3 regions of the Arthrobacter monumenti genome follow, and region 2 is predicted to be linked to each of the others. Evidence: riboswitches for the same ligand, from Rfam matches in the RefSeq annotation. Region 2 holds a riboswitch; each other region holds the start of a gene.
What was found. Region 2 has a riboswitch for S-adenosylmethionine ahead of acs (acetate--CoA ligase). Riboswitches for the same ligand answer to the same signal wherever they lie in the genome.
Positions count from the first base shown of each region.

Region 1: it holds a riboswitch for S-adenosylmethionine, as region 2 does, so the genes downstream of both, ACX80B_RS03735 (bifunctional o-acetylhomoserine/o-acetylserine sulfhydrylase) here and acs (acetate--CoA ligase) in region 2, are expected to answer to the same signal.
Region 3: it holds a riboswitch for S-adenosylmethionine, as region 2 does, so the genes downstream of both, ACX80B_RS03345 (OsmC family protein) here and acs (acetate--CoA ligase) in region 2, are expected to answer to the same signal.

Region 1 is NZ_JBTNCY010000002.1:176,927-184,373, forward strand. Features, by position in the region: gene ACX80B_RS03720 (alpha/beta hydrolase) at 1-265, opposite strand, end outside; gene ACX80B_RS03725 (SGNH/GDSL hydrolase family protein) at 498-1,316, shown strand; gene metX (homoserine O-acetyltransferase MetX) at 1,392-2,534, opposite strand; gene ACX80B_RS03735 (bifunctional o-acetylhomoserine/o-acetylserine sulfhydrylase) at 2,669-4,039, opposite strand; SAM riboswitch class IV at 4,050-4,216, opposite strand; gene ACX80B_RS03740 (VOC family protein) at 4,356-4,994, shown strand; gene ACX80B_RS03745 (hypothetical protein) at 5,380-6,363, shown strand; gene ACX80B_RS03750 (CPBP family intramembrane glutamic endopeptidase) at 6,532-7,311, opposite strand.
Region 2 is NZ_JBTNCY010000003.1:361,438-368,884, forward strand. Features, by position in the region: gene ACX80B_RS06485 (DoxX family protein) at 1-278, shown strand, start outside; gene ACX80B_RS06490 (CoA-binding protein) at 324-839, opposite strand; gene ACX80B_RS06495 (O-acetylhomoserine aminocarboxypropyltransferase/cysteine synthase family protein) at 836-2,218, opposite strand; gene acs (acetate--CoA ligase) at 2,262-4,310, opposite strand; SAM riboswitch class I at 4,316-4,418, opposite strand; gene ACX80B_RS06505 (ABC transporter ATP-binding protein) at 4,522-5,538, opposite strand; gene ACX80B_RS06510 (CoA-binding protein) at 5,687-6,103, shown strand; gene ACX80B_RS06515 (DUF1206 domain-containing protein) at 6,194-7,000, opposite strand; gene ACX80B_RS06520 (MmcQ/YjbR family DNA-binding protein) at 7,077-7,447, shown strand, end outside.
Region 3 is NZ_JBTNCY010000002.1:97,333-104,779, forward strand. Features, by position in the region: gene rlmN (23S rRNA (adenine(2503)-C(2))-methyltransferase RlmN) at 5-1,216, shown strand; gene ACX80B_RS03340 (EamA family transporter) at 1,213-2,136, shown strand; SAM riboswitch class IV at 2,321-2,442, shown strand; gene ACX80B_RS03345 (OsmC family protein) at 2,478-3,017, shown strand; gene ACX80B_RS03350 (NAD-dependent succinate-semialdehyde dehydrogenase) at 3,198-4,580, opposite strand; gene ACX80B_RS03355 (GNAT family N-acetyltransferase) at 4,707-5,057, opposite strand; gene ACX80B_RS03360 (SDR family oxidoreductase) at 5,221-5,913, opposite strand; gene ACX80B_RS03365 (DUF2269 family protein) at 5,985-6,434, shown strand; gene ACX80B_RS03370 (zinc-dependent alcohol dehydrogenase family protein) at 6,436-7,447, shown strand, end outside.

The sequences.
Region 1 (7,447 bases), on a different contig from region 2:
TCAGAGCGCTTGTGGTGTCTTTCACGGCCTGCAGCGAGAACGAAAGATCGTTTTTGAGCGGAAACCAGGCGAAGCCGGGTCCGGTAGCGAGGGATGCCCGGACAGACACGACAGTGAATTCCTCGGGCAGTGAAGGAACGAGGCCGAAGAGATCCTGTTCGTTGGAGCCGTAACCGTGAAGCAGCACCAGCAACGGCGTTCCGGCCCGCTCCTCCTCCGGCCTGGACCAGATGACGGTGGGGGCGGCTACAGTCTGTTCAGTCATGCGTCCCATTTTGGCACCGTCCGCTGCGATGGGCTAATGCCGGCGTAACCTACGGTGGCGTAGAAGTTGCGGCGGGAGGATTATAGGTACTGTGAGCAACGATTTGAGTATTCCGGCGGTACCCTTCAATCAATCCACCACCAAGCACGCTTCGACCACGGAGGAGGAACTCCGGTTCGAAGAGGGTACTGCCCCGCCGGCCGCGGACGTCGCCCGAACTTCCCCGGCCGGGATGAGTGCGCGGCCGAACAACCCCCGGTCCCACCCCTGGCGGCGTTACGTTGCGCTGGGCGATTCATTTACTGAAGGAATCGGCGATCCGGACGAGCAGAGCCCGGGAGGCAATCGCGGCTGGGCGGACCGGGTGGCCGAAGAGCTGAGCCGCGGCCACCAGGATTTCGCCTACGCGAACCTGGCCATCCGCGGGCGTCTGCTGCAGCAGATCCTGGATGAACAGATTGAACCGGCTCTGGCGCTCAAGCCCGACTTGGTCACTCTCTCCGCCGGAGGCAACGACATCCTCCGTCCCGGCTCGGATCCCGACGTTCTGGCCGAAAAGCTGGACCGCGCGGTGGGTGATCTGAGCGTCGGTGGCGCCACCGTGGTGCTGTTCACCGGACCGGATTGGGGTGGTACCTCCGTGCTGGGCAGCGTACGGAGCAAAACCGCCATCCTGAACGAGAACCTGCGGACGGTGGCAACCCGGCATGATGCCGTTATTGCCGATATGTGGGCGCTGCGGGAGCTATCCGATCCGCAGATGTGGTCCGGGGACCGCCTGCACCTTTCGCCGCTCGGGCACCACACCGTCGCGATCATGGTGCTCGACACGCTGGCGGTTGACCATACTCTGCATCCGAAGGCTCCCAAGCCTCTTCCACCCAAGAACTGGCGGACCGCCCGGAGCGAGGATCTGGTGTGGGCCCGCGAGTTCTTCCTGCCGTGGGTTCTGCGCCGGATCAGGCATCAGTCGTCCGGGGACCATATCCGGGCGAAGAGGCCCGAGGCCGGACCAATGTTCGGCACCGGGATACCAAGCGACCCACGCTGAGCCGGGCGCACCGCTGTGCTCGCCGCCCTGCTGTCCGGCATCACGCGTCAGCCGTCAGCCGGCAGCCGTCTGCGATCAGCGGCTGATGATGTCGCTCAGTTGTGCCGCCTCGATCAGGAACGCGTCGTGCCCCACGGGCGAGTCGATGAGCTCCAGCCGGGCCTTTACTCCGTCCGGCAGGGCGGACACCAGTTCCTCGGATTGAGCCGGGTAATACAACCGGTCTGAAGTGACCGCGGCGACGACAAATTCGACGTCGGTCCCGGCGAAAACGTCGGAGATGCTTCCGCGTCCGCGGGTGATGTCGTGGCTCATCAACGCCTCGGTAATGGCGATGTAGCTATTGGCGTCAAACCGCCCGGCCAGTTTGCCGGCCTGGTAATCGAGGTAGCTTTCCACCTGGTACCGGCCGCGCGGCTTTGCTCCATTCCGCAGCGGTTCCTCCGAGCCCTGCGGCAGCCGGCCAAACCTGGAATCCAGGTCCGGCTCGCACCGGTAGGTGATGTGGGCGATCCTGCGCGCCAGCCCGAGCCCGGCGGAGGGGCCGTCGTCGTCGTAATAATCGCCGCCGGCAAAGTGCGGGTCCTGGCGGATGGCGAGCAGCTGTGCCTGTGCAAACGCTATCTGTTCGGCGGTGCTTGCCGCGCAGGCTGCGATGCAGATGCAGCGTTCGACCCGGTCCGGGAACATGGCAGCCCATTCCAGAGCACGGGCGCCGCCCATGGAGCCGCCGACGACAGTGTTCCAGCGGGAAATGCCGAGCGCGTCGGCCAGGCGTGCTTCGGCGACGGCGGAATCACGCAGGCTGACGAGCGGGAAACGCGATCCCCACGGCCGGCCATCGGGGGCAGGACTGGCCGGTCCAGTGCTGCCGTAACAACCGCCTACGATATTGGGCGCGACGACGAAATACTCGTCCGTGTCGATCGCCCGGCCGGGGCCGACCAATGGTTCCCACCAGCCGTCCTCGTTCGACGAACCCCGGCTGACGTGCGTACTGCCGGTCAGGGCGTGCAGCACCAGTACGGCGTTCGACCCGTCGGCATTCAGCGTCCCCCACGTTTCGAAACCGAGTACGACGCCGGGCAGCTCACCACCGGCCTCCAGCGGCAGGGTGCCGATCGGCAACAGCTGCAGAACGCCGTCGGGCGCGGCCTTATTGGGTTGGCGTTCCGCTGACGGCGTTTCCGAACCCGGGGCGCCGTCGTCGGGAAGCAGCCATAGTCCACCCTGCTGCGGCCACGAACCTGCCGCTGCGCGCGCTTCTGCGTGCAGTGGGTCATGAGCAGGCGCGCCAGCCCCGTCCAACGGAGCCGGCTCCTTCCATCCCCTTCGCAGTTGGGACGACGTGCTCACTCTGCCTTGGCCGCCCTGAAGCCGGCATCCAGGTCAGCCAGGATGTCCTCAATGTTCTCAAGCCCCACCGACAGTCTGACCAGTCCCGGTGAAACACCGGCGGCGACCTGCTCCTGATCGGAGAGCTGGCTGTGCGTGGTAGACGCCGGATGAATGACCAACGACCGGACGTCACCGATGTTGGCCACGTGCGAATGCAGCTCCAGCGCGTCGACGAAGCGCTTGCCGGCTTCCAGCCCGCCGTCGATATTGAAAGCGATGACCGCCGGGATTCCCTTGGGGCTGTAGGTCCGTCCCCGCTCGTACCACGGGCTGGAAGGCAGGCCTGCGTACGCGACGGACTCGACGGCGTCGTGCTTCTCAAGCCACTGTGCGACCTTCTGCCCGTTCTCCACATGCCGCTCGATCCGGAGGCTGAGGGTTTCGAGGCCCTGGGCGATCAGGAACGCGTTCATCGGCGCGACGGCGGAACCGAGGTCGCGCAGCAGCTGCACCCGCGCCTTGAGAATATAGGACAGATTGGCGCCGAGCGCTCCGCCTTCGCCGAGGTCGCGGCCAAAGACCAGCCCGTTGTAGGTCGGGTCCGGGTCGTTGAAGCCGGGGAACCGCTCAGGGTCCTGCGTGTAGTCGAACTTGCCGGCGTCGACAATTACGCCCGCGATGGCGTTGCCGTGCCCGCCCAGGTATTTGGTCGCTGAATGAACGACGACGTCGGCGCCCCACTCGATCGGCCGGATCAGGTACGGCGTGGCCAGGGTGTTGTCCACAATCAGCGGCACGCCGGCCTGGTGCGCGACCGTGCTGACACCCTCGATGTCGAGCACGTCCTGGCGTGGATTCGAGACCGACTCGGCGAAGAACGCCTTCGTGTTGGGCCGGACGGCATCGCGCCACTGGTCCAGATTGTCCGGATCCGCCACGAAACTGACCTCAATGCCCAGCTTGCGGAGCGTGTGCTGGAGCAGGTTGTAGCTGCCGCCGTACAGGCTGGGGCTGGCAACAATGTGATCGCCCGATTCGGCGACATTGAGAATCGAGTAGGTGGTGGCTGCCTGCCCGGAAGCGACGAGCAGAGCGCCGACGCCGCCTTCCAGGCTGGCGATGCGTGCCTCGACTGCTTCAGAGGTGGGATTGCCGATCCGGCTGTAGATCGGGCCGAGCTCGGCCAGGGCAAACCGGTCGGCGGCCTGCTTCGCGCTGTCGAAGACGAACGACGTCGTTTGGTAGATAGGCAGCGCCCGTGCGCCTGTTGCTGAATCCGGCTCTTGGCCAACATGGATCTGGCGGGTTTCAAAAGACCAGTTATTGCTCATGGAAGACTCCTGTCGATCGGGGCCGACAGAGCTTGGCTGGAACGTGCATTCCAGCACGAGATGTGACCCGCGCTTGCACTCAACCTTCTGGCTGAATGCCAGGTCTTCACCCGGGGCACCCCACCGCGGATGGAGGGTTGCCGGTCAGCAAGCCGGGGCATTGAATCTCATTCCCGTCCGCGCGGTTAAACCACGCCGGCGGTCTACAAGACTCTGCTGACACTCATGACCTGATTCAAGTGTGGGAAATGAATCGGCGGAGGGCAAGAATATGACATGAAGTGGCGTAACAATTACGTGCCGAGGGGTCTTGGACCGGCATTAGGTTGGCCTAAGTCGAGACGCGAATCACAACGTGTAAAGATGAACTATGCGCTTGGATCACATCTCATATGCCTGTGGACCTGACGGACTCGCCGCGACAGCTGAAAGGGTCGCCGACGCCCTCGGAATAGATGCCGTAAAGGGTGGTGTCCATCCTCGTTTCGGTACCCGGAACATGATCTTTCCCCTGACCGATGGCCACTATGCCGAAGTGGTGGAAGTGCTGGATCATCCGGCCTCGGACAAGGCGCCTTTTGGGCAGGCCGTCCGGGCCCGCTCGGAAGCCGGCGGCGGTTGGATGGGCTGGTGCGTTGCGGTCGATGACCTGACTCCGTTTGAACAACGCCTGGGCCGTGAATCCGTCCCCGGCAACCGCAAATTCCCCGACGGACGGGAGCTGGTCTGGCGGCAGATCGGCATCAAGGGTCTGATCGCCGACCCCCAGGTCCCCTACATGCTTAAGTGGGAGGGCGACCCGGATCTGCACCCTTCCAACGCACGGCAAAACGACGTGAAGCTGACCTCCCTGACCATCGCCGGCTCCGCCGCACGGGTTACGGAATGGCTCGGGACCGACGTCGGAAACCCGCTGGACGACGTAAAGGTCGAGTGGATGGCTCCGAACGGTACTCCGGGCATCATGTCCGCGAAGTTCGAAACTCCTACTGGCACCGTCGAGATCTAGCAGATCCTTCCTCGCCACCTTCCTTTGCTTCAGTTTGGGACAATTCGACAGGCGCGCGCATGTCGAATTGTCCCGGATTGAAGCTTTTCGCCGCTCTGGCTCCAGAACCGTGTATTCATCTGTCCAGTGACGCCGGTACCGGCCCTGTCGCCGACCTCAGTACTACACCGTTGTACCTACACCGTTCGCCACGCTCCTAGTTCGGACCCGTCCGCCACGCCCTAGTCATGAGCGATCCGCCACGCTCCAAGTCGATACCCGTCCGCACTCCCGGTTATCCGCCACGCTGATCGGTTCTCCTCCACAGAGGCGGGACACTGATGGGTTTTCCACGTCCAGGAAGATGGCGCTGTCGCTGGTCGGTGCCATACAGCACGCTGGAATCATGGCGAACGCTCTCATATCCGTCAGCGACTACGAACGAGCCGGAGAGAATCGAAGATCACTCGCACGTCAGGTGCAGCGTGGCGTCTTGGTCCGGGTAAGACCTGGTATCTATGCTCCCGCCCGCGAATGGCAGGACCTCACATGGTGGGACCAGTACCGTCTGAAAGTTGAAGCAGTCGCTCAAGGACCGGCATCCGATCCCATTTTTTCACGGCAGTCGGCAGCTTCGGTATGGGGCATTCCGTTTTTCGGTGCCAAGAACCATGTCCACGTCCAGGTTGGACCGTCTACCCATGGCCGTTTGAGCGCAGGCGTCCAAAGCCACCGGGACCTGGAATTGGAATCACCGGTCCAACGCAAGGAATTGTGGGTTACTACGCGTGCGCAAACTGTCATCGAGTTGGCCCTTTCGGTTCCGTTTCCACAAGCCGTCGCCGCCGCCGATCATGTGCTCAACGCAGACAGCGAGGAGTTGTTGGAATCACTCAGTAAGAACGAAATAATGGCCATCGCGGAACGACTGAATTCAAAGACCAAATTCAAGCGGGTTTCAAACGTCATGCGCTTTGCGGACGTACGCTCAGGTTCTCCCGGCGAATCCGCGAGTCGAGCCAATATGTATCTCGAAGGGTTCGTTCAGCCGGAGCTGCAGTACCGTGTCGAGGATGAGGACGGGTCATTGATCGGGATCAGTGACTTCTACTGGGAGGAGTTACGGCTGCTCGGTGAATACGACGGTCTGGCCAAGTACTCCCGTAATGAGTTTCTTCAGGGCAATCTGCCATCCGACATCCTGAACGCAGAAAAAGTCCGTGAGGATGCCATGCGGATGACCGGGCGCGGGATGGTCCGGTGGTTGTGGTCCGACGTGTGGGGTGCCGGACCTGATGCACCACCCAATCTTCCGGCGAAGCTGCGGGCAGCAGGACTGGCAACGGATAAGCGAAAACACCTCTGGTCCCCCGGACAGGAGCGGCGCTAGGACATCTTGGCTTCAGGTTGGGACATTAGCCATGCGCGCGCATGTCTAAATGTCCCGGATTGAAGCAGAAGCAGATCCGGAGGTGGTATTACCTGACCGGGCGGGGGCAGGGAACCCAACCAGTTCGGGGTCCCCTTCAGCGCGGGACCCTCTCCAACCTCTCCGGAGTTAGCCCAAGCCGAGGGCGTCGCCGAAGAGGGTGAAGCCGACGAACGCACCAATATCCAAAAGGGCGTGCGCAATCACCAGGGGCATCACCCGGCCGTACCTCGAGTAGAAGTAACCGAAAATCAGACCCATAATGAAGTTCCCGATGAACGGTCCGATCCCCTGGTAGAGGTGGTAACTGCCGCGGATCAGGGAGCTGACCAGAATGCTTACCAGAGTGCTCCAGCCGAACCGGGCGAAGCGGTCCAGCAGGTAGGCCACGACAATCACTTCCTCGACGATGGCGTGCCGAAGGGCGGACAAAATCAGCACCGGCACCGTCCACCAGTAAGCATCGAGCGCGGCCGGAACAATCGCCGTCGTAATTCCCAAGGCACGTCCGGCGACATAGACACCGATGGTTCCCACGCCAATGACGACTGCCAGCCCAAATCCCATCGAAAAATCCCACACTGGCCGGGCAAAGGTAAATCCCATTCGGCGGAAAGCGGTTTTGCCTCCACCGGTCAGCAGGAACAGCACCAATGCAACCGGCACCAGCGCGAACAATATGTCCAGCAGCTGGTACGTCAGATCGAAGTACGGCCGCTCGTTGAGGGGCTGGTTCATCGTCGTGGTCTGTTCGCCCAGCGGGGCCTTGGTGAGCTTGTCCAACAAATTGACGACGGCGTAAACGGCGGACTGCCCGAGCGACAATCCCAGCACAATGAGCACTTCAAACGTCAGCCAGCGGCGGCTGCGGGTTTCCGTGTAGTCCGGCGGGAGAGTTTCCGTAGGCATTTCTCTATCCTGCCCCGGACCAATCGGACGTGGGAAATGGCCCCGCCAAACGGGTGTCAGAATGCCAATCGGTGGTGGGAGATGGCCCCATCGAAGCACCTATGGGAAATGACCGATGGGATTGCGGATGAAGTGG
Region 2 (7,447 bases):
GCTGGCCTATGTGGATGGCGTACCTGACAGCCGCCGGCGAAATAATCGGTTCCATAGCCCTGATCATTCCGCGCACGCGTCCGTTTGGCGGGCTGCTCCTGACGCTCATCATGATCGGCGCTGCCTTCACCAACTTCGCCAACGGCCATCCCGATTATGTGATCCTTAACGCGGTCCTGATCGCAGGTTCGCTGCTGCTGGTGTGGCAGTCGCGGGAGAACCTGCGTCTGCCGTCGGGACACGGTCGGCAGACGCACGGAACAAGGCTTAGGACGTGACCTAAGGCCGAGGATCAGTATGCAGCGAAGCCTGGCGCGGGGAGCTTAGGACGTGACCTGGCGCTTGGAGGAAATCACTCCCGTGTTGAATCCGGCCAGGTTTAATCCGCCATGGAAACGCGCGTGCTCGATCTTCACGCACCGGTCCATCACGACCTTCAGCCCGGCGGCTTCGGCATCGCGGGCGACGTCTTCATGCCAGGAACCGAGCTGAAGCCACAGCGTCTTCGCTCCAACGTCGATGCTTTCCTGCAGGACGCCGGGAAGATCGTCATGCTTCCGGAACACGTCCACCAGATCCGGCTTTTCCGGCAGGTCCGCCAGCGAGGCGTAGGTTTTCTGACCCAGGATTTCGTCCACCACAGGATTGACGAAATAGAGCCTGTACGGCGACGAAGACTGGAGGTAGGTCGCCACGAAGTACGATGCGCGGGAGGGCTTGTTCGAGGCGCCCACGATCGCGATCGACTTGGTGTTGCGCAGGATTCCCAGGCGTTCCGGGGCCGACGGCGGCAGCCAGGCTGATGCGGCGGATTCCGGCTTTTCAGCGGTGATGCTCATAGTGTCGCTCCGATCGTGCTCGGTTCGGTGGGTGCAGGGGCAGGGTCCGTGGCGCAACTGTCGGCGGATTCGTCAACCGGCGAGGTTCCATCGGCCTCAACCGCGGCGTCGAGTGCCTGGTCGAGGTCCCAGAGAATGTCCTCCAGATCCTCCAGCCCGACGGAAATCCGAACCAGGTCCTCGGGAATACCCGCGTCGGCCAGTTGTTCGGTGCTCAACTGTTGGTGGGTGGTCGATCCGGGGTGGATCACCAGCGTCCGTGCGTCGCCGACATTGGCCAGGTGGCTGGCCAGCTGCAGCGACTCAATAAACTTTTGACCGGCGTCGCGCCCGCCCTTTATGCCGAAACTGAAGACGGAACCGGGGCCCTTGGGCAGGTACTGCTTCGCCCGCTCAAAGTGCACATGCGAAGGCAGGCCGGCGTAGGTGACGTACTCGATCCGGTCGTCGGCGTCGAGCCATTCGGCTACGGCCTGCGCGTTCTTCAGGTGCTCGTCGATCCGCTGCGGCAGGGTTTCGACGCCCTGCAGCAGCTGGAAGGCCGACTGCGCGGACAGCGATGGGCCAATGTCGCGCAACTGCTCCGAGCGCAGCTTGGTGAGGAACCCGTATTCACCGAAATTGTCCCACCAGCTGACATTGCCGTACGAGGCGACGGGTTCGGTCATTGACGGGAAGTTGCCGTTGCCCCAGTTGAAGCGGCCGGATTCGACGACGACGCCGCCCAACGTGGTGCCGTGCCCGCCGATGAACTTGGTGGCGGAATGGATGACAATGTCCGCTCCGTGCTCGATCGGCCGCACCAGGTAAGGCGTGGACAAGGTGGCGTCGATGATCAGCGGGACACCGGCGTCGTGCGCCACCTTGGCGAGGCCGGCGATATCCGCGACTTCGCCCGAGGGGTTGGCGATCACCTCGGCGTAGACCGCCTTAGTGTTCTCCTGCACCGCGGCGGCGTAGTCGGCAGGGTCCGTTCCGGGGACAAAGCTGGTCTCGATACCGAAGCGGCGCAGCGTCACGTCAAGCTGGGTAACCGTGCCCCCATAGAGTGCTGAAGCGGCGACAATGTGGTCGCCGGCACCGGCCAGCGCGGCGAAGGTGATGAACTCGGCGCTCATGCCCGACGCCGTCGCAACAGCTCCGATGCCGCCTTCCAGCGAGGCGATGCGCTCCTCAAAGGCCGCGACGGTGGGGTTGCCGATGCGGGAGTAGATATTGCCGTACTTCTGCAGGGCGAACAGGTTGGCGGCGTCGTTGGTGTCCTTGAAGACGAACGACGTCGACTGGTAGATCGGCACGGCCCGTGAACCGTGCGTGGCATCGGGAGTGCCGCCGGCGTGCAGGGCCCGGGTGCGGAATCCGAAGGTGCGGTCGCTCAATTAATTGCTCCTACTGGTGTTGCTGTGTTGGTGCGGGTCTCGCTCATGGTGTTTCCTTGTCCGTTGCGGCGAGCACCCGTTGGATGTCGTCGATGCAGGGTTCGTTTTGCAGCGACGTCGTGTCGCCAAGTTCGGCGCCTTCGTACAGTTGGGTGAGCAGCCGGCGCATGATCTTGCCGGAGCGGGTCTTGGGGACATCAGGCACGACGACGACGGCGGCCGGCTTGGCAATCGGCCCAATCTCCCGGGCAACGTGGGCACGGAGCTCGTTCGTCACAGCCTGGGAATCAGTGGAGGCGTTGGCTGCAAGCACGACGAACGCAACAATCGCCTGGCCCGTCTTCGGATCCGCGATGGGCGCCACGCCCGCCTCGACAACCGATGGGTACGAGACCAGGGCGGACTCGATCTCGATGGTGGAGAGCCGGTGGCCCGATACGTTCAGCACATCGTCCACCCGTCCGAGGATCCAGATGTCGCCGTCGTCGTCGTACTTTGCGCCGTCGCCGGCAAGGAACCAGCCTTGCCGGGCATACTGGCGCCAGTACGAGTCCAGATAGCGCTGCGGATTACCCCAGACGGTCCGCGCCATGGCCGGTCCGGTCTTGTCCACGACGATGAAGCCCTGCTCGCCGGTCGGCACTTCAGCTCCGCCGTCGTCGACAATCCTGGTGCTGACTCCAGGCAAGGCGCGGTTGGCGCAGCCAGGCTTGAATCCGGAATCGGTAGGCCGGGGCGAGAGGATGGTGGCGCCGGTTTCGGACTGCCACCACGTGTCGACCACCGGCACTTCGCCGCGGCCGAACTTCTCACGGAACCAGCGCCAGGCCGGGGGGTTGATGGCCTCGCCGACCGTGCCGAGCACGCGGATGGAGGAGAGGTTGTAGTGCTCGGGTACGCCGTCCGGGAACCAGCCCATCAGCGAACGGACCAGCGTCGGCGCGGTGTAGTAGCTGGTGACGCCGTAGCGCTCGATGATCTCCAGATGCCGGCCGGGATGCGGGGTGTCCGGGGTTCCCTCGTAGATCACCTGGCTGACACCGTTGGCGAGCGGGCCGTAGATTTCGTAGGTGTGGGCGGTGACCCAGGCCAGATCCGCGGTGCACCAATGCACGTCTGCATCGCGCTTCTGCGGGTCCGGGTTGCTGAACAGCAGTTCGTGGCTGGCCGCCGCCTGGGTGAGGTAACCGCCGGAGGTGTGCACCAGGCCCTTGGGCTTGCCCGTGGTCCCGGAGGTGTACATGATGAACAGCGGAGTCTCGGCGTCGAAGGCCTCCGGCTCATGGACGTCGGAAGCGGAATCGACGACGTCGTGCCACCAGACATCCCTGCCGGTCGTCCACGGAACGGACAGTTCCTGATTGGAGCGGCGGCCCTTTCCGGAGGTCGCGGTCCCGGCCTTGGAAGTGCGCCGGATGACCAGGACGTGTTCGACGGCGTTGTCCCCGGCCACCGCGGCGTCGGCATTCTCCTTCACCGGCACAGCCTTGCCGCGCCGGAACTGCCCGTCCGTGGTGACGAGCAGCTTCGCGCCGGTGTCCTCGACACGGAAGCGGAGCGCCGCGGCGGAAAAGCCGCCGAACACCAGCGAGTGGACCGCGCCGACCCGCGCGCAGGCGAGGGTGATGACGACGGTTTCGACCAGGACCGGCAGGTAGATGACAACCCGGTCACCCTTGCCGATACCAAGTTGGATCAGCGCGTTGGCGGCCTTGGAGACTTCCTTTTGGAGTTCGGCGTACGTGACTGAGCGGCGGTCGCCGGGCTCGCCTTCGAAGTGCAGCGCGACCTTGCCGCCGCGCCCGGCAGCGACGTGCCGGTCCACGCAGTTCGCGGCGACGTTGAGCTTCCCGCCGGAGAACCACTCGATCTTCGGCACGCTGAGGGCAAGGTCTTCGCCCTCAGCGGCAAGGGCAGCGTCGTAGTCGAGGCCGCTGAGGGGAGCCGCGGACTCAAACGTGTGCGCGGTGTGCCAGGGTTCGTCCCAGTCGAGTTTCCGGGCGGCGTTCTCCCAGTAGGCGATGCGGGCGGATTCGTCTGGCTCCCCGTTGGGGGATGGGTGGGCCGGTACGGCGTCCAGTTCGATAGTCATAGTCGTCTCCATCGGTCCTGGCGGTAGCACCGTCCTGTGCCTCTATGGGGCACCAGGTGGTTGCTGCGGCTTCATCGATCCAGGTCTCTCGGCCGCTCGGGATGGTCAATATTCAAGTTTAGACGGGTAGAGGGTGCCGGGATCAACTTCCGGACGTCATAAACTGAAACGTGAAGCAGCAGGGCAGGCGGGACCGGTTGGAGCAGCGGGGCTAGTGGGGCTGATTGCCAATGCCAATGGTATTCAGGAGGGAGTCGCGGACCCGGACGAAGGCGGACGAGTTGCTGTTCCGTGGCCGCTCCTCGGGAACATCGACCATGTGGACAATGCTCGAGCCGTACCCGGCGCCGTCCGCCGTGGTTGGCTTCGCGCCGTCGTCGTTGCCTGTTTCCGTTGTGCCGCCATCGCCCGTCTTGCCGCCGTTTCCGTCCTTTGGGCTTCCGAGCACGATGATCCGGTCCGCCAGGTGCAGCGCCTCGTCCACGACGTCGGTCACGAGCAGGACGGTGGTGCGGGCTACGCGGTGAATGTCCAGCAGCAGGTCCTGCATCTTCGCGCGGGTCTTTGCATCGAGCTTGCTGAAAGGCTCATCCAGGAGCAGCACGCCTGGATTCCGTGCCAGTGCGCGTGCCAAGGCGGCACGCTGGGCCAGCCCGGCCGGCACATCGCGGGGCCAGTGCTTGGCGAACTGTTCGAGTCCCAGCAGTTTCAGCAGGTCTGCGACCCTGGCCTTGCCGTTCTTGGCGCTGGTTCCAATCGGCAGCCCCATCGCCACGTTTGCCTGCAGGGTATGTTCGGGTGACAGCTGCGCCTCATGTGACGCGACTGCACAACGGTTGTCGACGGCGGAAACCGGGGTGCCGCCGATGGAAACAGTTCCGGTTCCAGCAGTGTCGAGACCGCCGGTGGCACGCAGCAGAGTGGATTTGCCGCATCCGCGCGGCCCGAGGATCGCTACGATCTCGCCGGCGTGCACGTCCAAATTAATATCCCGCAACACCGTCCGGCGGGCATCGCCCGTGCCGAAGTTCCGGTCCACGGCTTTGAACGAAATGGGCAGCGCGTGGGGTGGAGCGATGCGAAAGGGAGAGGACGGCGCGGGACCTGAGGATGCAGGCGCGGATGGTGAGGGAGTGGCCAGCGCCGGTGCGGAAGTGCCTGAACGGCCGGTGGCAGGTGTTACCTGGGTGGGCGCCGCCTCCTGGGCCGCTGCCACATCTTCGCTCATGGATACTCCAGTTGGTCCAGGTGTCCGGCCCGGGACGGGTTGACTATTACTAAACTGGAGAAAGCGTCCCGGCGACAAATCCGGCGCGTAATATTGCGACGCCGTGGCCGCATCAGGGCAGCGGTTCCGCGGATGAGGAGGAACAGTCATGGCTCACACCAATGATCGCGACACCATCAAGAGGTTACTGACGACGGAGGGGCGGTGGGCCGTCGTCGGGCTTTCCACTAATCCCGCCCGCCCGGCCGTTGGGGTGTCGAAGTTCCTGCAGCGGAATCTGGGGATGGAAATCATCCCGGTAAACCTGAAGGGCGAGGACGTCCATGGCGAACAGGGTTACAAGAAGCTCGCGGACATTCCCGGCGGGATCGATGTCGTCGACTGTTTCGTCAATTCCCAGCGGGTCGGCGCCGTGGTGGACCAGGCAATCGAGGTCGGCGCGAAGGCGGTGTGGCTTCAGCTCGGGGTCATAGATGAAGCGGCGGCCGCACGGGCAGCGGAAGCGGGTCTCGACGTCGTGATGGATACTTGTCCTGCGATAGAGGCGCCGCGGCTGGGGCTCTGACCGCGCGAGGGCGCTGGTGCTCCCGATGCGGTTCCTGGCAGGCGCGCGTTCCACCACCGTCCTGCATGCTGACCACCAGCAATGGCCGTCTTACATGTTGGCGAACTTGGCGCGGGCAATCGAGTAGATTCCGAAGCAGATCAGTCCTATCCCGACAAGGCCGAGAATATATGGCCCGAACGGCTGCTCACCCAGTGCTTTGAGGGCTCCGTCGAGGCCCGTTGCTTCCTGCGGATCGGACTGGACAGTGGCCACAATGAACAGCAGGCCGACGGCGGCAAGCGCGACTCCCTTGGCCGTGTAGCCAGTGATGCCAAGCGGGACGGTGGCCTTGCCGATGTGGTGGGGACCAGTGGTTTTGAGGTCTTTAAGGAAGTTCCGGCTGACACCTTTGAAGACGCAGTAGCCGCCCATGCCGATGATGCCCGCCCCGATGGCAATGAGCAGGATCGACCCGGTCTCCGACTTCATCAAGGCGGCGCTGAAGTCGCTCGTGGCCTCGCCGCTGTCCTTCGGCGCGCCAAGAACGAACTGTGCCAGGGAGACAGCCATTGCCGCGAAAAGGATGGCCCGTCCGACGGCGATGAGCCGGTTTTTCTTTTGCACGCGAGGATCTGTGCTGATGCCCTGGAACACGGTTTCGCTGACCTGCCAGAGGGTGAGCGCCACACAGCCGACGAATCCTGCCCATACCAGCGCTTCGCCGAATGGCTGCTGGGCCAGTCTGCCAATGGCGCCGCCCTGGTCGGCCTCACCGGCACCGCCGACGGCGATATGCCAGGCGATGGCGCCGATCACCAGATGCAGCAGGCCGGTGACGATAAATCCCGCCCGGGCAAGCAATTCGAATGGACGCGAATTTGAAGCCCGCCTGGTCTGCTCGGCCGCTGAAGCCACTGGCCCCTCCTTTTTCTGTTGTGGCTCCATTTTGCCACGCGATGCGGCGGAATGAGTGCCGCGATAAGCTCTCGATATGGAAGCTGCCGACTTGAAAAGCGCATGTCTGGCATTGCCCGGAGCCTATGAGGATTTTCCCTTCGGACCGGACGCGTCCGTGTTCAAGGTACGTGCCCCCGGCGGAACGGCCAAAATGTTCGCACTCGCCGACTTGGATGCCCCCGGGCTGAGCGTGAGCCTGAAGTGTGAGCCAGCGCTGGCGGAACAGCTACGCGCTGCTCATCCGGAAAATACCGGTGCGTACCACATGAACAAAACCCATTGGAACGGCGTGCGCTGCGACGGAGCACTGCCAGCGGATATGATCCGGGACATGATTGAAGACTCTTACGATCTGGTGGTGGCCTCACTCCCACGTAAAGACCGCGAATCGCTCAAATGGAGCGG
Region 3 (7,447 bases), on a different contig from region 2:
GGCGATGTCTACCATAAATACCCCCGCTTCCGAAGCGCGCCCCCAAGTCCGCCCTGCCGCCGAGGGCTGGGAGCAGGCCGTAGCTCCTGACGGCCGTCCCGAATTGCAGTTCAAGTCGCCGCGGGTGAAGCAGCCTTCCGCGCACTTGGCGGACATGACCATGGCCGAACGCCAGGCAAAGGTTGCCGAGCTGGGCTACCCCGCGTTCCGCGCGAAGCAGCTGTCGACGCATTACTTCAATCACTACACCACCGACCCGGCCCACATGACTGACCTGCCGCTGCAGGGCCGGGACGAGCTGGCCTCGGCAATGTTCCCGCCGCTGCTGACCCAGGTCAAGAAACTCACCACCGACAACGGCGACACGATCAAGTTCCTCTGGCGGTTGTTCGACGGCGCCCTGGTTGAGTCCGTGTTGATGCGTTATCCCGGCCGGATCACCCTGTGCGTATCGTCGCAGTGCGGCTGCGGGATGAACTGCCCGTTCTGTGCGACCGGTCAGGCTGGGCTGACGCGGAATATGTCGTCCGCGGAAATCGTGGACCAGATTGTCGCTGCCAACCGTGCCATCGCCGACGGTGATCTTGGTGGGCTGCGCCGCGACGGCGGGCACGACGCCGAGCGGGTCACCAATATCGTTTTCATGGGAATGGGCGAACCGCTGGCCAACTACAAGCGCGTGCTGACCGCCGTACGCCGGATGGTCGACCCTGCTCCGCTGGGGCTGGGCATGTCCGCGCGGAACATCACCATCTCCACGGTGGGACTCGTGCCGGCAATCAACAAGCTGGCCGCCGAGGAACTGCCCGTCACGTTCGCACTGTCCCTGCATGCTCCGGACGACGAGTTGCGCGACGAGCTCATCCCGGTCAACAGCCGCTGGAAGGTCGACGAGGCGATCGACGCCGCGTACAACTACTACCGCACCACCGGACGCAGGGTCTCCATCGAGTATGCCTTGATCAAGGATATGAACGACCACGCCTGGCGCGCCGACCTGCTGGCGAAGAAGCTCAACAAGCGCGGCCGCGGCTGGGTGCACGTGAACCCGATCCCGCTGAACCCGACGCCCGGTTCAATCTGGACGGCTTCGGAGAAAGACGTGGCGCAGGAATTCATCGACCGGTTGATCGCCGCCGGCATCCCGACCACGCTGCGCGATACTCGCGGTGAGGAGATCGACGGCGCCTGCGGGCAGCTCGCCGCGGCCGAATGATAACGGCCGGGGACGTACGTGCCCGTTTGGGGCACCGGTCCACCGGACTCATCGCCGCTCTCGCGGTGCTGCTGGGATCGCTCGGCATCCAGATTTCATCCATGGTGTCGTTTTCGCTGTTCGACTCCTACAGCACAATGGCCGTCTCCGGGCTGCGGATGGTCATAGCCGCCGTCGTACTGCTGGCCATTACCCGGCCCAATCTCCGCGCCCTGGGTAAAGCTGACTGGAGTGGCATCCTGGTCTTCGGCATAGCGATGGCGGCAATGAACGTCTTCTTCTACCTGGCGCTGAGCCGGCTGCCGCTCGGCGTCGCGGTGACACTGGAATTCCTCGGTGCCTTCAGTGTGGCGATGCTCGCAGCGCGCCGGCTCCGGGATGGCATGTTTGCGCTCGTCGCGCTGGTGGGAGTGGCGCTAATTGCCGGCCCCGCGGCCAACTTCGACGCGCTGGGGTACCTGTTCGGGCTGGGTGCAGCTGCCGCATTCGCCATCTATACCGTCATGTCGGCGCGCATCGGCACGGCATCGGAAGCCAGCTCCGGGCTCAAGGGGTTGGCGCTGTCGGTGTCTGTCGCCGCCGTCGTACTACTGCCTTTTTCCGTCCCGCAGATCCCGCTCGTGGATGCGCCCGACTGGGGACTGCTGGCGCTGAGCGGACTGCTCGGAGTGGCTTTCACCTTCTCCATGGATGTGTTCGCGGCGCAACTGACCTCTGCCGCGACGGTTGGCGTGCTGTTCAGCATTGACCCTGTGACCGGCGCGCTGGTGGGTGCGTTGCTGATGGGGCAAAGCCTGTCCGCCACGGCGTACGTCGGGATCGTGATGGTGGCTGCTTCCGGCGCCTTTGTGATCTGGCGGACCAACCGTGCAGCCGCCAAATTTGCAGCAGTTCAGGGACGGGACGACGACGGCGGGTAGCGGGACAGTGCGTAAGTCACTAGGGCCGGCCTAAATTCCTTCCCCGGCGGGCGTATCTGGAAATTTGACGAGCGACGCGGCTTGTCCGGGCACTTGGCGCGGCCGCCGTCGTCGTTATCCATGTTGCCTTTTGTTACTCCGCCCGGTTGAATTCGCCGCCGTTGAGCGCGCAGAATCGAAACAGAATCAAGAGTCCCGACCGTAAGCCCTGGCTGGTCGGGCGGCAACCCTCTCGCTGTAGCGGGGTGCCCCAGGTGACGATTCGACGCCGGCCCGGTGATGAAACGGGAGGCGTAAGTATGGCGACGTGCCTGGCATGCGCCACGACACGAGAGGGACTCATGACTGAGACCGCAGTTCAAGACCTAACCACTTACCGCGCAGACCGGCTGAATGAGGCCGGTGACTTCTGGGACCGCCGGATTTCCGACGATGCCTCCAACGCGAAGCTGACCTACACGGCCAGCGGCGAAGCGGTGGGATCGGTTGCCACCCGGATCAGCGCAGGGAAACACGAATTTCTCGTCGATGAGCCGGCGGGACTGGCCGGCGATGACGAAGCGGCGAGCCCGGTGGAAGTTGCCTTGGGCGCGTTGATCTCCTGCCAGGTTGTGGTCTACCGGTTGTACGGGCACCAGCTCGGCATCACAGTGGATGGGGTCGACATCGAAGCCGAGGGGGATCTGGACGTGCGGGGAATCTTCGGCAAGGACGACGCCGTACGTCCGGGCTTCAGCGAAGTCCGGTTGAAGATCAACATCAGCGGCCCGGAATCGGCCGAACGGTACGATGAACTGCGCCAGGCCGTCGATGCGCACTGCCCGGTGCTGGACCTGCTCAGCAACCCGACGCCGGTGACGAGCGAGGTCGTCAAGGTCTAGGTTCGGTGGCATCCGAGCCCGCCCTGACGCCGAAATAGCCCCTCCCCCGCCGAGGTAGCGGGTTGCGAGGAACTATTTCACGGGTCGACCGCTACCTCGCGGGTAAGGTCGCGGTTCGGGCGCTCCCTCCCGGGTCGGGCGATACTTCGCGGGTCGGGCGATACTTCGCGGGGCGGGGCGCTACTTCTTTTTCGCCGCCGTCTTCACCATCTTCTTGTTCACGAACTCATCCATGCCGTACTTGCCGAGCTCGCGGCCAATGCCGGAACGCTTCACGCCGCCAAATGGCAGCTCGGCAGCGGTGCCGGCCGGTTCGTTGATGAAGACCATTCCGGTCTCCAGCCGGGACGCAATTTCCTTGGCCTGCTCCGGATCGGCGGTCTGCACGGAGGCGCTGAGCCCGTAGGCGGTGTTGTTGGCCATCTCCACGGCCTCCTCCGGCCCGGACACCTTGTACAGCACGGCGACGGGGCCGAACAGCTCCTCGGTGTAGGCACGCATTTCCTTGGTGACACCGGTCAGGATCGTCGGCTGGTACCAGGCGCCGTCGCGCTCAATGGGCTCACCGCCAGCCAGGACTGTGGCGCCCTTGTCGATGGCGTCCTGGACCTGGGCGGCCAGTCCGTCACGGGCTGCCACGGACGACAGCGGACCGACGAAGGTGGAGTCCTCGGACGGGTCCCCGACGGCGATGCCGCTGACGGCGTTGGTGAACTGTTCGGCGAACTCGTCGTAGATCTTCTCGTCCACAATGATCCGCTTCGCGGCGTTGCAGGCCTGCCCGGTGTTGCCGAAGCGCCCGATCATCGCCAGCTTCGCCGCCTTCTTCGGGTCGGCCGAGTCCAGCACCAGGAACGGGTCGGACCCGCCGAGTTCGAGCACAACCTTCTTCAGGTTCCGCCCGGCGACCTCCGCCACTGCAGCACCGGCACGCTCGGAACCGGTGAGCGAGACGCCCTGCACGCGCGGGTCGGCGATGATGTCCGCCGCCTGGTCGTTGCTGGCAAAGACGTTCACGTACGCACCCTCGGGGGCACCGGCGTCGATGAAGATCTGCTCCATGGCGAGCGCCGATTCCGGGCACTGCGGGGCGTGCTTGAGGATAATGGTGTTGCCGTTCATCAGGTTGGGCCCGGCGAACCGCGCCACCTGATAGTACGGGAAGTTCCACGGCATGATGCCGAGCAGGGCGCCAAGTCCTTCCTTGACGACGACGGCGGTCCCGCCAGAGACAACATTCAGCTCCTCGTCCTCCAGGTAGGAGGGGCCGTTATCCGCGTAGTAGCGGTAGATGGAGATGACGATGTCGATCTCGCCCTGCGCCTGCTTGACCGGCTTGCCCATCTCACGGGTGATGATGGAGGCCAGCTCGTCGCGGCGCTCGGCGTAGATGTCTGCGACCCGGTTCAACAGCTCCACGCGGTCCTGGATCGGGCTGCGCTTCCACTTCTCGAACGCGGAATCGGCGCTGGCAATGGCCCGCTGGATCTGCTCGTCGGTGGCGGTGGGGTAGGTCTCGAGCACCTCACCGGTGGCTGGGTTTGTTACGGCGTACTGGGTCATGGAAGTCTCGCTTTCATAGTGGATCTTGTTCTACGGTAAGACGATCTTCTGATCAGTCACAACATGGTGCAGGCGAACGGCGCTGCACAGCCACTGCCTTCAGAGCACGTTCGTCCTCCAAGTCCCTCAGGAGAGCGAGTCGGTGGGCCGGAAAAGTCCGAAGCGCTTGCGTTGCTCCTCAGGTACGAGGCCGTGGTAATGCGGATTTTGGTAGATGAACGCTCTGATGTCGGGGCAGAGCGGCAACACCGCCAAACGCCGCCGGTGCAGATTCGCCAGGATGTTGTCGAAAAGCTTCGTGGTAAGTCCGCGGTCCTGGAAATCATCCGAAATCTCGGTGGACAATAAGGAGATCTCGGCGCCGTCCATTTGGTACTGCACAAAGCCTGCCACGTCCCCGTCTTCGTAGAGGACGAACTTGGACGCCGTTCGGTGGTCGTGAACCTTTAGTGGGGTTTTCTCTTCGTTTTCGTGCATGTCTCCGGACGTCTTCGCTATCGCCGAGGAACGCCTCGACCTGCTGCTGGAACTTGCAGATCAGATCGGGAGGTCCTATTCCCATGTCGCCGGAAGGCTAGATGCCCTGGCCGGTTAATAGGTATTCGACGTCGTCCGGAGTATGGATTGGCCGCAGGCGGAGCTAAACCATTCCGGAGGGGCGGATGTTCAGCGACTCGACGGCGGATTCGGCAGTGGTGTCGACGGCGAGGCGCACGGCTTTGGCGACCTGGTCCGGCTGGATCCAGGCTTCCGACTTGTACTCCTTGCCCTCCCAGTCGTGCAGTTCCTGCTGCATATCCGTGGCAACACGTCCGGGATGGATGGAACAGACCCGGACGCCGTTGCTCCGCTCCTCCTGCCGCAGAGCATCAGTGAAGGCACGCAATGCGAATTTCGTACCACTGTAGACGGCGGAGCCGGCACCGGAGGAGTAGCCGGAACCGGAATTGATCGCCACAACCTGGCCGCCGGCGGCCCGTAAGGCAGGCAGCAACAACCGGGTAAGGCCCGCAACGGCGAAGACGTTGACTTCGAAACTTTCCCGCCAGTCCTCGGCGCTCAGTTCCGCAACGGTCCCCATCTTCAGAATTCCAGCCGAATGCACCAACACGTCAAGCTTGTCGATCCCGGAGACGGCCCGTTCTGTTTCGACGGCGTCCCGCAGATCGGCAGCGAAGGGAGCCGCCGACGGGAAGTCCTGCGCCAGAGCTGCCAGCCGCTCCGCGTCCCGCCCGCCGAGCAGCAGATGGTGGGTGGATGCGAGTTCGGAGGCAATCGCGAATCCGATTCCACGCGAAGCGCCGGTAATGAGGGCAACGGGTCGTTCAGTCATGCTGAATATCCTAGCGTTGACCATTTTCGACATCTTGAGCAGAGCCTGGGCGGGGAGCGTAACCTACCGTTATGGAGATCCTATTCAGCATTCTGCATGTGGTGACGGCGGTGTTTCTGATTGGTCCTATGGCGATCCTGCCGATGACGGCGATGCGTGCGTTGCGGGCTAAAAGCGGCGGGCAGGTGGCATCGTTGGCCAAGTCGACCTCGACCTTCAGCCTGCTGTCGCTGATCGTAGTGTTCTTCGGCTTCGCCATTATGGGTATGAGCGGTGGCGCCCTGTCGATAACGACGCCGTGGATTCTGATCTCGATCCTCGTATACGGCATTGCGCTGATGCTGAATCTATTCGTTGTCGTGCCGACCATGCGCCGGGCTGCCGAGGAACTTCCGATTGGCTACGGCGGGTTGCCGGCCGGCGGCGAAAAGCCGATGGGTTATGGACGGATTGCAGCGACGTCGGGAATGTCCGCCGTGCTCCTGGCGGTCGTTGTCGTGCTGATGGTGTGGAAGCCATAGGATGCGGGCTGTTTGCTTTGACCGGTTCGCTGAAAAGCCCACACTCCGGGAAGTTCCGGATCCGGTGCCAAGTCCTGGCGGCGTCGTCGTGCGTGTTGAAACCACCGGCTTATGCCGCAGCGACGTACATGGCTGGCTGGGACACGATGACGGAATAGTCACCCCGCATGTTCCGGGCCATGAACTGGTGGGCGTGATCGACTCCGTCGGCGCGCAGGTGCAGAACTTCCAGGTGGGGCAGCGGATAACCACACCGTTCATCTGCGCATGCGGCCGGTGTCCGGAATGCCTGACCGGCAACGGCCAGGTCTGCCGGAACCAAACCCAGCCGGGATTCACGCATTGGGGTTCCTACGCCGAACTCGTTGCCTTGCACGACGCGGACAACAACCTCATCTTGGTGCCGGAGGAGCTCGACGGCGGTGCGGCAGCGCTCCTTGGCTGCCGCTTTGCGACGGCGTACCGGGGACTGGTGCATCAGGCGGACCTGAAGAGTGGTGAGTGGCTCCTGATCGTGGGCTGCGGCGGTGTTGGGTTGAGTGCGGCGATGATCGGGCTGGCACTCGGTTCGCAGGTTATCGCCGTGGACATCAACGAACAGTCCCTGGAACGCGCACGCGCGCTTGGCGTGCAGCACACGGTGAACTCTGCCGGGAAGGGACAGGACGGCCTTGTAGCGGCGGTTCACGGCATCGTTCCCGACGGCGTCAGCGTCTCGGTCGATGCGCTCGGCCGGGCTGAAACGGCGGCAGCAGGAATACTGTCGTTGAAGCCGCGCGGGCGCCACGTGCAAATCGGGCTCTTCCCCGGCGAGCCCGTCATCCCTATGTCCGCCGTTATCGCGAAGGAGCTGGCGATCCTGGGCAGCCACGGGATGCCGGCCAGTGCCTACGCCGGAATGTTGGAACTTGTTGCGTCCGGCGCGCTCCGTCCGGAAACGCTGATCGACAGGCGCATCACCCTGGCCGAAGTGCCGGACGCGCTGGCTGGCATGGCGGACGGAAGTGCGAGCG